Regions from separate parts of the Streptomyces sp. NBC_01428 genome, predicted to be linked through region 1. Evidence: riboswitches for the same ligand, from Rfam matches in the RefSeq annotation. Region 1 holds a riboswitch; the other holds the start of a gene.
The links. A riboswitch is a leader RNA that binds a small molecule or an ion and turns the genes downstream of it on or off. The one in region 1 is predicted to bind cyclic di-AMP.
Positions count from the first base shown of each region.

Region 1 (7,248 bases):
CTCGGCTTCACCTTCGCCATCCAGTCGTACGACAAGGAGCTGAACTCGGCGACCGGCGCGCCCCCGGCGCAGATCCTCCTCGACGCGGTCGGCGCCACGTCCGGAAAACTCCTGCTGCTCGTCGTGATCGGTGCCCAGCTCTTCTGCGGCATGGCCTCGGTGACGGCCAACAGCCGCATGATCTACGCCTTTTCGCGGGACGGAGCGCTGCCCTTCTCGAACGTCTGGCACACGGTGAACCCGCGCACGCGGACGCCCGTCGCGGCGGTCTGGCTGGCCGCGCTCGGCGCGCTCGTGCTCGGACTGCCGTACCTGATCAACTACGCGGCCTACGCGGCCGTGACGTCGATCGCGGTCATCGGCCTCTATGTCGCCTACGTCATCCCGACGTTCCTGCGGGTGCGCAAGGGCGAGGACTTCCAGCGCGGGCCCTGGCACCTGGGCCGCTGGTCCCGCCCGATCGGGGTGATCGCGGTCGGCTGGGTCGTCGTCATCACGATCCTGTTCATGCTGCCGCAGGTCTCCCCGGTCACCTGGGAGACGTTCAACTACGCCCCGGTCGCGGTTCTCGTCGTGCTCGGCTTCGCCGCGGCCTGGTGGCTGGCCTCGGCCCGGCACTGGTTCCTCAACCCCGGACACGAGCGCAACATCGCCCGTGAGGCCCTCCGCAAGGGAGCGCCCGAACCGGTGGATCCCTGACCTTGTGCGCGTCCGGCGTGGCCGGGTCACCGATACCCGATCGGCGTCCCGGCCACGTCCGGCTATGCTCGGGGATGCATCGGCGCGTCCGGTGCGCCGCATCGGCGTCGGCCGGTGCGGGGACCCTTAGCTCAATTGGCAGAGCAGTGGACTTTTAATCCATTGGTTGTGGGTTCGAGTCCCACAGGGTCTACCGCGTGACAGCGCCCCGTCCGGCTTCCGCCGGGCGGGGCGCTGTCGTGTCGTCAGGGCGCGGGCCCCGTGCGGGTGTCAGCCCGCGGTGAGCTCCGTGAGGCCGGTCAGCTCCGGCAGCGGCAGGGTGTGCTGGGTCTGGAGGACCTTGGCGCGCAGGTACCGGACGTTGTGCGCGGTGGTGAAGACGCCCGTCGGGACGCGGTGCGCGACCGTGACGCCGAGGTCGCGCAGCTGTTCCGCCTTGTCGGGGTTGTTGGAGAGCAGGTCGAGCGTGTCGATGCCGAGGGCCTGGAGCATCTGGGCGGCGGCCGTGTAGTCGCGGTCGTCCTCGGGCAGGCCGAGGGCGGCGTTGGCGGCGTACGTGTCGAGGCCCTCGTCCTGGAGGGCGTACGCGTCGAGCTTGTTGTAGAGGCCGATGCCGCGGCCCTCCTGGCGCAGGTACAGCAGGACGCCGCCGCGCTCCGCGATCTGCTCCACCGCCTCGCGCAGCTGCGGTCCGCAGTCGCAGCGGGCCGAGCCGAAGACGTCGCCGGTCAGGCACTCGGAGTGCAGCCGCACCAGCGGGTCGGTGCCCGGGTCGCCGAGGACGACGGCCAGGTGTTCCTTGCCGTCGACGAGGCCGTGGAAGGTGACGAGGTCCGCGTCGACGGAGTAGCCGTCGCCGAAGCGCAGGGGTACGCGGACGCGGGTGCGCACCGTGGCGGTGGGGTGGTCGCGCATGTTGTCTCTCCGTCCAGCGGGTTCGTACGGGACGGCGTTCACGGATTGTGCTTCAGATTTGAAGCACACCGTCCGGGACGAGACACTACATCTGCTTCAAAGTTCAAGCAACGGGGAGGAGTGCCGTCCGTGCCGTCCTGGTGTCGTCGTCCGCGCTCCTCATGACGAGCAGGAACGCCGCCGCCACGGCAGATCTTCCCCGCGCGCCGCCGAGTCCTCGTCCTGGATCGCCCGGGTGATGGCCCCGCAGATCTCCTCCAGCTGGCCCACCTGCTCGGGGGTCAGCCGGTCGAAGACCGCCGCCCGGACCGTCGCGACATGCCCGGGCGCGGTCCGCTCCACGAGGTCCATGCCCTCGTCCGTGAGTACGGCCACATGGCCGCGCCGGTCGGTCGGGCAGCCCTCACGGCGCACCGTGCTGTCCTTCTCCAGCCGCGTCACGGCGTACGTGAGGCGGCTGCGCGTGATCTTCAGCGTCTCGGCCAGCTCCGTCATCCGCAGCCGCCGCTCGGGCGCCTCGGACAACCTCGCCAGGATGGAGTAGTAAAGGTGGGGCATGCCCGCCTCGGCCTGGAGCCCGCGGTCGATGGTGTCCTCCAGGAGGGAGCTCGCGGAGATGTACGAGCGCCAGGCGCGCTGTTCGGCGGGGGAGAGCCAGCGGGTCGTCATGGGACCAGTCTAGGTATTGTTTAAAACTTGAACCACTGTGCGCGTGCGACCGGAGGAAACGCCCCCATGCCCCGTCCCCACGTCCTGTTGTCCGCCGCCGTCTCCCTCGACGGCTTCCTGGACGACACCGGGCCCGAGCGGCTGCTGCTCTCGGGCGCGGCCGACTTCGACCGGGTCGACGAGGTGCGGGCGTCCTGCGACGCGATCCTGGTCGGCGCCGGCACCCTGCGCGCCGACAACCCCCGGCTCCTGGTCAACTCCGCCGAACGCCGCGCGGCCCGCGTCGCCGACGGGCGCCCGGCCTATCCACTGAAAGTCACCGTCAGCGGCTCGGGCGACCTCGACCCGGAGGCGCAGTTCTGGCACACGGGCGGCGAGAAGGCCGTCTACACGACCGACGAGGGCGCGCGCCGGGCCGCCGGCCTGCTGCACGGCCTGCCCGGCGTCGACATCGTCGCGACCGGACCCGAGCTGGACTGGCGCGTGCTGCTGGAGCACCTGCACGACGTCCGGGGCGTACGCCGGCTGATGGTCGAGGGCGGCGGACGGGTCCACACCCAGCTCGTACGGGAAGGGCTCGCCGACGAGCTGCAACTCGCCGTCGCCCCCCTCTTCGTCGGGCAGCCGGACGCGCCGCGGCTGTTCGGGCCCGGCGCCTATCCCCCCGGCCGGCTGCGACTCGTCGAGACCCGGCCCGTCGGGGACGTCGTCCTCATCCGTTACGTCCCCACCGCCCCCGGCACCGGCCGGAGCGCCTCCGCCGCCGACCGGCAGTGGCTGGCCCTGGCCTGCGAGCTGGCGGCGTCCTGCCCGCCCTCGGAGACCGCGTTCAGCGTCGGCGCCGTGGTGGTCGCCGCGGACGGGACCGAGCTGGCCCGCGGCCACTCCCGCGAGGGCGGCGACCCCGTGGTGCACGCCGAGGAGGCCGCCCTCGCCAAGATCGACCCGGCCGACCCGCGGCTGCCCGCCGCCACCGTCTACAGCAGCCTGGAGCCGTGCGCCCGCCGCGCCTCCCGCCCCGCTCCCTGCGCCCGGCTCATCCTCGACGCCGGCGTACGGCGGGTCGTCACCGCCTGGCGCGAGCCGGACACCTTCGTCACCGACGCCGACGGCAACGGACTCCTCGCCGCCGCGGGCGCCGACGTCGTCCTTCTGCCCGAGTACGAGCAGCGCGCCAAGGCACCCAACCGCCATCTCCTGGACGGGGCCGCGCACGGCAGGGACTGAGGGGGCCGAGGCCCCCGGAACCGTGGTTCGGCCGCACGGAAGGGGCCCCGGTATACGTGTGTGCCGAGGGCCCCGCGGATGCCGTACACTGGCTCTTACGACGCGGGGTGGAGCAGCTCGGTAGCTCGCTGGGCTCATAACCCAGAGGTCGCAGGTTCAAATCCTGTCCCCGCTACTGAAGGCCAAGGGCCGGAACTCGGATTCACGAGTTCCGGCCCTTGGTGTTGGTACAGCCCCTTGAGCGTCCTCCCTTCCCGTCACCGTGTTCGCTCCGGAGGGTCGCGGAATCCCTCGGTCGGGCCACACCGGTCGCCCCCCGTCCCCGCTCCGGGTCTGCTGGACGGGTGGGTCAGCCAGGAGGTGAGGAGCGGACCGGAGAACTCGACGACCGGGCCGACCGCCCGCCCCTCGGTGATCCGCGGGCGACGGGGGGTGCCGGTCCTTCGGGTGCGTCCGGACCCGCGGGCGATCCCGGAACCGGTCCGGCGCGATGGCGGACGGGTCGTATCTCCGCCGTGCGTGCCCTGGTCCGGGCCCTGCCGGTGCTGCTGGTCGTCGGCGGGACCTTCTACGACTACTTCACGCCGGGCGAGTTCACCGCCGCCCCCCTCTTCACCGCCGCCACCCTGGTCGCCGCGCCCCTCTATTCGCTGCGCGGCACCGTCCTCACCGGCGCCGCCGCCGTCGGCGCGCTGATCCTCGTGCACTTGCGCCTCGGCATCGTCCTTCGGGTCGACGCGGTCACCGAGGTCGTCACCGTCGCCACGGCGGCCGTCCTGGGCGTCCTCATCAACATCCTCGTCCGGCGCAGCGACGAGCGGCTCGCCTCCGTCCGGGAGATCGCCGAGTTCGCGCAACGGGCCGTGCTGCCGGAACCGCAGGCACGGATCGACGGCCTCGACGTCGCCGCGCGCTACGAGGCGGCCCAGGCGGACGCGTTCATCGGCGGGGACCTGTACGCCGTGCAGGACACCCCGTACGGCGTGCGGCTGGTCGTCGGGGACGTGCGGGGCAAGGGGATGACCGCGGTCGCGGCCGTCGCCGTGGTCATCGGCGCCTTCCGGGAGGCGGCGGAGCAGGAGACGACCCTGGAGGCGGTCGCGCAGCGGCTGGAGCGGGCGCTGAAACGCGAGGGCACCCGGCGCGACAACCTCGACGCCGTCGAGGGGTTCACCACCGCCGTCCTCGCGGAGATCCCGCACGAGGAGGAGACCGTCCGCATCGTCAACCGGGGCCATCCGCCGCCCCTGATGCTGCACCCCGACGGCACACTCGTCCCGCTCACCGGCGGGCCCGCCGCGCTGCCCCTCGGGATGAGCGACCTGGGCAGCACGCCCGACCGGGCGGTGCCGGCCCGCTTTCCGCGCGGCGCGATCCTGCTGCTGCACACCGACGGGCTGTCCGAGGCCCGGGATGTGAGCGGGGAGTTCTACGATCCGGCCGCGCGGCTGGCCGGGCGGGTCTTCCCGGGGCCCGACGCGCTGCTGAACACCCTCGCGGTCGAGGTCCGCAAGCACACGGGCGGCGCCCTCAGCGACGACATGGCGCTGCTCGCCGTCCGGCGCGGCTGACGCCCTCGATGGCCCTTCTCGACTGCTGTCACGAGGAGTGAGCGAACCGTGTCCCTCCGCATAACGACTGACACACCGTCACATGAATCCGTGGCGACGGAATGAGGCCAACTCGCCCGTTTTTCAGTGCGCATGACCCCAAAGTCCTGGCCAAAAAGCGTTAACGATCAGTCGGAACAGCTTGGAATCAGGTGGCCAGGTCTATTAACGTTCGATAACGCAGCGCGGTCGTCCCAGCCGTCACAAGAGATGGCTCCGTGCGCACGCGCCGAATCCCGCAAGGGAACCGGGGAACCACCAACTTGGGGTGAATCGAGCGTCCTCCACCGTGGCAGCACGGTGGGTATACGCGCGTAGGAGACCTTCCTGCTCCGAACCCGTCAGCTAACCCGGTAGGCGAGAAGGAAGGAAAGGAGTGCGCCCACGTGGCGTCCAACCGGCCTGCTCAGCCAACCTCGTTCGCACCGAATGACACCCAGTCCTTCGGTTTCGCCCACGGCAAGGACGAGGGACCCTGGGAGGAGTGGAATCCCACCGAGGATTCCGTCCGTCCCGTTCGTGGCCGGCACCGCGTGGGAAAGCAGCGCGGCGGAGGACTCGCCCGCAGCTCCACGGTCCTCGGCGTAGGCGTGATAGCCGCCGTCGGCGCCGGTGGCATGGCCACCGCGGCGCCCGGCAAGGCGCCGGTCTCGATCTCGCTGCCCGACCTGTCCTCGGTCACGCACTCGGCCAAGGCCCTGATCAGTGACGGCGCCGAGACACCCAAGGGCTCCTCGACTCCGCTCACCGGCGCGGGCCTGACCACCGCCGACACCGCTCAGGGCACCGCGGACGCCGGTGAGGCGCTGCGGACCCGCATCATGCAGCAGGCCGAAGCGCAGCAGAACCAGGTCGACAGCGCCGCCCAGGAGGCGGCCGAGACAGCCGCCGCGAAGCAGGCCGTCGCGCTCGCCACCAAGCAGCAGGACGCCGCCGAGGCCAAGGCGGACGCCGCGAAGAAGAAGGCGGAGGAGGAGGCCAAGGCGAAGGCCGAGGCCGAGCGCCTGGCCGAGCTCGCCAAGAGCTACTCGCTGCCGACCTCCTCGTACACCCTGACCTCGCGCTTCGGCGAGGCCGGCGCCCTGTGGTCCTCGGGCTACCACACGGGTCTCGACTTCGCCGCGCCCACCGGCACGCTGATCAAGGCCATCCACAGCGGCACCATCACCGAGGCGGGCTGGGCCGGTTCGTACGGCTACCGCACGATCCTCACCCTCGACGACGGCACCGAACTCTGGTTCTGCCACCAGTCGTCGATCAGCGTCAGCGCCGGCCAGAAGGTCGCCACGGGCGACGTCATCGGCCGCGTCGGCGCGACGGGCAACGTCACCGGGCCGCACCTGCACCTGGAGGTCCACCCCGGCGGCGCGGCCACCGGCATCGACCCGATGGCGTGGCTCCAGGGCAAGGGCCTCAACCCCTGACGGGTGTTCCGGACCAGGGCCTCGGCCCCTGATCCGCACGGATTGCCGACCGGCCGGTCGTGGGGACTCCCGCGACCGGCCGGTTTCGTCCGCCGTACCGGCCGTGCGGGATGCGGCAGACGTGCGGGATGGATGTGGAATACAGGCATCCGACCCGGGCGTTGAATCGACACATGACTTCTCTTCGCAAGCTCGGCTCCTCCGACCTCGAGGTCTTCCCGCTCTCCCTGGGCGGCAACGTCTTCGGGTGGACGGCGGACGAGACCCAGTCCTTCGCGGTCCTCGACGCCTACGCGGCCGCCGGGGGCAACTTCCTCGACACGGCCGACTCGTACTCGTCGTGGGTCGACGGCAACGAGGGCGGCGAGTCCGAGACCATCATCGGCAAGTGGCTGAAGGCCCGCGGCAACCGCGCGGACATCGTCGTCGCGACCAAGGTCAGCCAGCACCCCGCCTTCCCGGGCCTCTCCGGCGCCAACATCAAGGCCGCCGCCGACGCGTCCCTGCGCCGCCTGGGCACCGACCACATCGACCTCTACTACACGCACTTCGACAAGACCGAGGTGCCGGTCGACGAGATCATCGGCGCCCTCGACGAGCTCGTGAAGGCCGGCAAGGTGCGGAACATCGCCGCCTCCAACATCTCCCCGGAGCGGCTCCAGGAGTCCCTGGAGTTCTCCGACCGCGAGGGCCTCGCCCGCTAC
Region 1 covers NZ_CP109499.1:4,903,170-4,910,417, forward strand. Annotated here, with positions in the region: gene OG406_RS21305 (amino acid permease) at 1-699, shown strand, start outside; tRNA gene OG406_RS21310 (tRNA-Lys) at 820-892, shown strand; gene OG406_RS21315 (GTP cyclohydrolase II) at 970-1,614, opposite strand; gene OG406_RS21320 (MarR family winged helix-turn-helix transcriptional regulator) at 1,774-2,283, opposite strand; gene OG406_RS21325 (dihydrofolate reductase family protein) at 2,350-3,510, shown strand; tRNA gene OG406_RS21330 (tRNA-Met) at 3,612-3,685, shown strand; gene OG406_RS21335 (PP2C family protein-serine/threonine phosphatase) at 3,855-5,081, shown strand; cyclic di-AMP (ydaO/yuaA leader) riboswitch at 5,338-5,495, shown strand; gene OG406_RS21340 (M23 family metallopeptidase) at 5,507-6,544, shown strand; gene OG406_RS21345 (aldo/keto reductase) at 6,718-7,248, shown strand, end outside.

Region 2 (7,248 bases), 3.1 Mb from region 1:
TCACCACGACGTCCACCGGGCCGAGCGCGGCCAGCGGCAGGGGCACGGGGTGCAGCCGCTTGGGTCCGGCGAAGGCGAAGGGGGAACAGCGCTCGCCCCAGACGGGGTCGAAGAGCACGCGGTGCCCGTCGATCTCGGCGAGGACGCTGGAATGCCCCATCCAGGTGATCCGCAGGCCGGTCGCGGCCGGCTTGGCCAGGTCGGCGAGCGTCGTCGGGTGCACGGGGACGGTTCCCGCCGGGGAGCGGTGGAGGCGCTCCTCCTTGCGGAAGTAGACCTTCGCGAACTCCAGCATCGAGCCGTCGGGGCGGGTCCGGGCGCTCTCCGGGTTCTGGAACACACCGTCCGCGAAGTTCGGCGATCTGCGCATGCGCTCCATGCGCGCTCCGCCCGGATCCGCGCCGAAGGCGGCGGGCCGCAGCGAGCGGAGCCCGGAGCTCAGGGTACGGAAACCGGTCACGGGTACCTCCAGAAGGAGTCGGTCAGGCTTTCATTATGGTCGTCGCCTCTGACGGCGCCGCGTCGCCCCGGTCACGACGCGATGTCCGTCCGTCCCGGGCCTGTGTCTCCTCAACCCCGGCACGGACCCGCTTCTTCCGCCCGGGAGCAACGTTCTCGCCGTCGCCCACGGGCATCGGAACCGCCCGCCCGTCCCGAGCGCCCGGCCGCCGGGGTCCCGCGCGCGTTGACAGGACGGCCGACCGGTTTCGATACTGAACCATGATTCAGTACTGATCCAGGATGCCGTCCGAGATCCCGAGGGGGGAAACCCCCCGCTCACCCGCGCACCACCGTGACAGCCGTCCCCGAGGAGATCCCATGACCACCCCCCTCATGTCGCTCACCTGGACGGACCACGTGACCGGCCGCCAGGGCTTCCTCGTCGTCGACCGGCTCGTCCGCGGTGTGGCGAGCGGGGGCCTGCGGATGCGTCCTGGCTGCACGCTGGCGGAGGTCACCGGGCTCGCCCGGGGGATGACCATGAAGGAGGCGCTGCACTACGACCCGGCCGGCCGGTACGTTCCGCTGGGCGGCGCCAAGGGCGGCATCGACTGCGACCCGCAGGACCCGGGGGCGTACGACCTGCTGGTGCGCTACCTGCGGGCGATGCGTCCGTACATCGAGGCCTTCTGGACGACCGGCGAGGATCTCGGCCTCTCCCAGGACCTGGTCGACCGGGCCGCCGCGGAGGCCGGGCTCGTCTCGTCCATCCAGGCGGTCTACCCGCTCCTCGACGACGAGCGGGCGGCCCGGCGACGGCTCGCGGACGCCTTCGCCGTCGAGGTCGACGGCATCGGTCTCGACGAACTGGCCGGCGGCTGCGGCGTCGCCGAGTCGGTGCTCGCCGCGCTGGACCGGGCGGGGGTCCCGTACGCGGGGACACGGGTCGCCCTCCAGGGACTCGGCACGATGGGCGGGGCCACCGCACGGTTCCTCACCCGCGCGGGCCTGAAGGTGGTGGCCGTCGCCGACGTCAAGGGGACCCTCGCGAACCCGGACGGCCTCGACGTCGAGGCGCTGCTCGCGGCACGGGACGCGTACGGGACCGTCGACCGCGCCGCGCTGCGCCCCGGCGACCGTGAACTGCCCGGCGACGCCTGGCTGTCCGCCGATGCGGAAGTGCTGGTGCCCGCGGCGGTCTCGTACGCGGTCGACGCGGTCAACCAGGCCGGGATCAGGGCGCGTTGGGTGGTCGAGGCGGCCAACATGCCGGTCCTGGCGGAGGCGGAGGAGCTGCTGGCCGCCCGCGGGGTCGTCGTCCTGCCGGACGTGGTGGTCAACTCCGGTACGAACGCCTGGTGGTGGTGGACCCTGTTCGGCGACATCGGCGCCGACCCGGACGAGGCGTTCGCCCACATCCGCCGCTCCATGCGCGCCCTGATCGACCAGATGCTCGCCCGCGCGGAGGCCGACGGGACGACACCGCGTGCCGCCGCCCACGCCATCGTCACCGACCGGCTTCCGGTCATCGCGGAGCGGTTCGGCTGGTACGGATGACGCGAACTCGTGTCCGACCGCGGGCGACCGCGCTGTGTAGGGTTGCGGCGTGGCGAGAGTGCGGTTGAGCGTGGCGGAGCGGCGCGAGGAATTGCTGCGGGCCGCCGTGGAACAGATCGAGGCGCGGGGCGTGGCGGCGGTACGGATCGCCGACGTGGCCTCGTCCCTCGGCGTCAGCAACGCGCTCGTCCTGTACCACTTCTCCACCAAGGAGAAGCTGGTCGCGGCCGCCTTCACCTACGCGGCCGAGGACGATCTCGCCCATCTGCGCAAACTGCTCGGCCGCCGCACGACCGCGCTGCGGCGCCTGCGGACCGCCGTCCGCTGGTACGCCCCCACCGGCCAGGCCAAGGGCTGGCGCCTGTGGATCGAGGGCTGGGCGGCCGCACTGCGCGAGCCGGCCCTGCTGGAGGTCACCCGCGACCTCGACCGCCAGTGGAAGGCGGCCCTCACCGAGGTGATCGCCGAGGGCGTCGCCGCGGGCGAGTTCCAGTGCCCCGACCCGGTCGGCACGGCCCTGCGCCTCACCGCCCTGCTCGACGGCCTTGCCGTCCAGATGACCGCCTACGGCGGCACCGTCTCCCGGGCCCGCACCCAGCAATGGGCGGACGAGGCCCTGGCCCGCGAACTCGGTCTGGAGAGGGCCGCGTTGGTGGCGGGGCCGCGATAAGGACACGGACGCGGCGTCCGGGGACAAGTCGGCCCCGGGCCCGCGGGGCCCGGGGCGCGGTGACCGTGGGGCTGGCGGTCAGGCGACCGACTCGATGCGGGTCTTGATGTCGCCCGGGGAGAGCGCGCCCTTGGCGGCCACGTGGTCGCCGGAGGACTCGCCGCGCAGGCGTCGGCCGATCCACGGGACGAGGTACTCGCGGGCCCAGTGGATGTTGTCGCGTCGCACCTCGAAGGTGCCGCGCGGCGGCAGCGGCGGCCACGGCTGGTCCGGGTCGGCCGGCACCTCCAGGCCGAGGACCTGCCCGGCGCGCAGCGCCACCCGGGTGTGACCCTCGGGCGAGAGGTGGAGCCGGTCGCCGTCCCAGGCGCGGCGGTCCTGGATCGTCTTGAGGGACCACAGGTCGAGGACCGGGCAGCCGTAGCGGTCCGCGATGGCCCGCACATGCCCGTTGTACGTGGCGATCTTGCCGCGCAGATGCTTGAGCACGGGCACGCCACGGGTGTCGAAGCCGGTGGTCACCATGACCGCGCCGACGGCCGAGGTGAGGTCGGCGACGGCTCGCTCGAAGCGCTCCGCGACCTCGTCGGGATCGGTGCCGGGCCGGATGATGTCGTTGCCGCCCGCGGAGAAGGAGACCAGGTCCGGGCCGAGCTCCTTGGCGCGGACGAGCTGGGTCTCGACGATCTGGTCGAGCAGTCTCCCGCGCACCGCGAGGTTGGTGTAGTTGAAGTCGCCCTCGGGTCGCCGGTCCGCGAGCAGAACCGCGAAGCGGTCCGCCCAACCGACGAAGGCCCCGTCGGGCCCCAGGTCGCCGACGCCCTCGGTGAAGCTGTCCCCCACCGCCACGTACGACCCGATCACTGATCTGTCGTCACTCTTCGAATCGTCTGCCACGTCGGCCCATGATTCACCTTCGGATGTGAGCTACGCGACCGTAGGGAAGGGTTGACGGCCGGTGAGATAAGCCACTCGTCAAGTGTTGGTCAACCATGGAATAAGGCTCTGGTCAGGCCTGTTGAGGCAGCCGCCGCGAATTGTGTCCCGGGCGGACACCGGAAGCCGCCGGGAGCCGCCGGGAGCCGCCGAGAAACACCGAAGGCCGGACCCCGGGGATCGTGGGGTCCGGCCTTCGGAGGCGGTCCTGCCGTCAGGAGCAGGTCGGGCGAGGCGGCGTCAGCCGACGGCAACACCGTGCGAGCGCAGGTACGCGACCGGGTCGATGTCCGAGCCGTAGTCGGGCGTGGTGCGGATCTCGAAGTGCAGGTGCGGTCCGGTGACGTTGCCGGTCGCGCCGGAGAGGCCGATCTGCTGGCCCTCGGTCACGGTCTGGCCCGCCGAGACGGACAGGGACGACATGTGGGCGTACTGCGAGTACCGGCCGTCGGCGTGCTGGATGACGACCTGGTTGCCGTAGGCGCCGCCCCAGCCGGCGGAGACGACGGTACCCGCGGCGATGGACTTGATGGTGGTGCCGGTCGGGACGACGAAGTCCGTGCCCGTGTGGTAGCCGCTGGACCACATGCTGCCCGCCACCTTGTAGTTGGTGCCGATGGTGGCGCCGTCCACGGGGAGGGTGTAGCCCGAACTGTTGCCGACGGCGGCCGTCTTGGTGGCCGTGCTCGCCGTGTCGGCCTTCGCGGCGGCGGGCTTCGCGGCAGCCGGCTTGGCGGCCGAGGGCTTCGCCGGGGCCGAGGCCTGCGGGGCGGCGGCCTTCGCGCCGAGGGACAGCTTGAGACCGGGGTGGATCAGCGACGGGTCGCTGCCGATGGCGGAGCGGTTGTCCGAGTAGATCTTCTTCCAGCCGCCGCTGACGTGCTGGTCGTCGGCGATCTTGGCGAGATAGTCGCCGGCTTTCACCGCGTACGTCGTCGACGTGCCGGCCTTCGCGGCGGCCGGGGCGACGGTCGCGGACTTCTGGGTGTGCTGCGCGGCGGCGGCCGGGGTCGCGGCGTGGGCGCCGGTGGCTCCCAGCAACGGCAGCGCGAGTGCGGCGCCACCGGTTCCGGCCACGGCGATCGTGCGGGTGAAACGCAGGGACTTGGGACGGCGGTGCTTACCCTTCGCGGGCATGGCGATTTCCTCTCCGGCGCCTGCGAGGTGAGCTGTCGGGTGCGGGCTGGAGATGCCCGGCCACGCGGCTGCGCGGCTGTACCCCTAGCCTGTTCCGGAGACCGGACCAGGCACGGAACCTGTGGGTCCCCCGCTCCTGCCGTGTACGGGTGAGTGTGCGGATTCCGGGCGGCGGCAGGATTGGGCGTCCGTCCGGATTGAGGCAGAACGTAAGCGAGATGCGAGCACGTCGACAACTGTGTGCGGATTCTGTGCGCTCGCCTTTCTTGATCCATGCGGAATTCACCGTCACCCTCCGTGGAATGACGATCTTTCCGCGCTTTCAATTCGCCCGGAAACAAAGGCCGGTCACGAAAGGCCGACGGCAACACATCGTCACGAATATGACGCTGCTCACGCGACCCGGCGCACGTCGCTTCATTCCAGGGCCAGTTGGAATGAAGACGCTATTTCGGACAGAACAGTCAGATGCGACGCAGGCGGATAACCGTCGCATCGAGATCGCCGCTCAGCCCGGTGCTCAGACCGTGATGCAGCAGCACCGCACCGCGGTGCACTTCGCCCGTTTCGACCCGTTCGTAGACACCGGCCGGGTCGAGCCCGCGCAGCCTGAGCGGGGCCGGCCGCACGCCGTGGTGCTGCGCCTGCAGCCAGGCGAGGACCACGGTCTCGCCTCCGAGCACGTACTGCACGGCGCTCAGCCCGCCCTCCGGGGGGCGCAGCCGGTAGAGGTCGCCCTGCTGCACGACCGGCCGGATCTCCTTGTAGAGCTCGACCCAGTCCCGCGCCTCGGCCAGTTCCTCGTCGCTCCACCGGCTGAGGTCGCCGCCGACCCCGAGGACCCCGGCCATGGAGCTCACGAAGCGGAAGCGCAGCGAGCTGACCCGGCCGTTGAGCAGCTTGTTCGGGCTGTCCGTGACCCAGGCGGCCATGATCCGGGCCGGGTGGACCTGGCTGAAGCCGTGCTGGATGCCGAGCCGGTCGAGCGGGTCGGTGTTGTCGGAGGTCCACACCTGGTCGGTACGGGCCATGACACCGAGGTCGATCCGGCCGCCGCCGCCGGAGCACGACTCGAAGGCGACGCCGGGGTGCGCCGCGCGCAGCCGGTCGAGGAGGGCGTAGAAGGCCTCGACGTGGGCCACCCAGAGCTTTTGCGGATAGCGCTCGCCGGGCCAGCCCGCGTCCGTGAAGGAGCGGTTGAAGTCCCATTTCACGTAGTCGATCGGCGCGCCGGAGAGCAGGGCGTCGAGCCGCTCCCAGAGGTACTCCTGAACGTCCGGCCGGGCAAGGTTCAGTATGAGTTGATTGCGGAATTCCGTCCTGGTTCGACCGACTTGGTGCTGCACCCAGTCGGGATGCGCGCGGTAGAGGTCGCTGTCGGGGTTGACCATCTCGGGCTCGACCCAGATGCCGAACTGCATGCCGAGGGCGTGCACGTCGTCGGCGAGCGGCTTGAGCCCGGCCGGGAAGCGGTCCGGGTTGGGCGTCCAGTCCCCGAGCCCCGCGTGGTCGTGGGTGCGGGCCCCGAACCAGCCGTCGTCGACCACGAACAGCTCGACGCCCATGGCGGCCGCGCGGCGCGCCAGGACCCGCTGCTGCTCCTCCGAGATGTCGAAGGTGGTGGCCTCCCAGGAGTTGAACAGCACCGGCCGGTCCCGCTCCGCGTCCGGGACGACGTACGTCCGCTGGTACGCGTGCCAGGCCCGGCTCGCGCCGCCGAACCCGCCGTCGCTCCACAGCCCGGCGAAGACGGGTGTCGTGAAGGTCTCCCCCGGTGCGAGGAGCAGCAGGCCCGAGTCGTCGTGTCCCGCGCCGCCGGTGATCTGCACGCGCGCGTCGGGCAGTTGGGCGACCGCGATCCGCCAGGAGCCGGACCAGCCGAGCGCGCATCCGTACACCTCGCCGCTCTCCTCGGTGGCCTCGTCGTCGAGGGCGACCCAGGGCAGGTGCTGGTGTCCGGTGTGGCCGCGGCGGCTGCCGATGACCTTCTCGCCGTAGGTGAGCGGTGAACGCGCCAGCCGGGACTCGGCGGCCCAGCGGCCGTGCAGGTGGGACAGCCGCCAGCCGTCCCGCTCGGGAAGGGTCCAGGTCGCGGAGTCCGCGCGCAGCAGTTCCAGGTCCTCGCTTCCGTCGTTGGCGAGCGTGACACGGCGTTCGACGACGTCGCCGCGCAGCCGGTAGTGCAGGGTGATGCCGAGCCCCGCGTCGGAGAAGCGCAGCCTCAGCTCGTCCCCCTCGGCCGCGGCGTCCTCGAAGCGCCACTCGGTGCCGCGCCGCTCGTCGGTCCGTACGGAGAGCGCGGGGCGGACGAAGCGGGGGCCGCCCTCGACGGGGTACTCCTCGCGGCCGTCGAGCGGGGAGTCGAAGGGCCGGTACGGCGGCGCCGGCCGGGCGGCGAGGGCCTCGGCGTCGGCGAGCGTGATCCGCGGGCCCCAGTGCAGGTGGAGCAGCTCGTCGCGTTCCGTGAGGTGGAGCGCGTAGCCGCTGCTCGTTCCGGTGAGGAGCCA
Region 2 covers NZ_CP109499.1:1,819,869-1,827,116, forward strand. Annotated here, with positions in the region: gene OG406_RS07940 (MBL fold metallo-hydrolase) at 1-460, opposite strand, end outside; gene OG406_RS07945 (Glu/Leu/Phe/Val dehydrogenase dimerization domain-containing protein) at 820-1,998, shown strand; gene OG406_RS07950 (TetR/AcrR family transcriptional regulator) at 2,048-2,668, shown strand; gene OG406_RS07955 (SGNH/GDSL hydrolase family protein) at 2,747-3,532, opposite strand; gene OG406_RS07960 (M23 family metallopeptidase) at 3,845-4,741, opposite strand; cyclic di-AMP (ydaO/yuaA leader) riboswitch at 4,744-4,903, opposite strand; gene OG406_RS07965 (alpha-galactosidase) at 5,206-7,248, opposite strand, start outside.
Region 2: another riboswitch for cyclic di-AMP. It lies ahead of OG406_RS07960 (M23 family metallopeptidase); the one in region 1 lies ahead of OG406_RS21340 (M23 family metallopeptidase).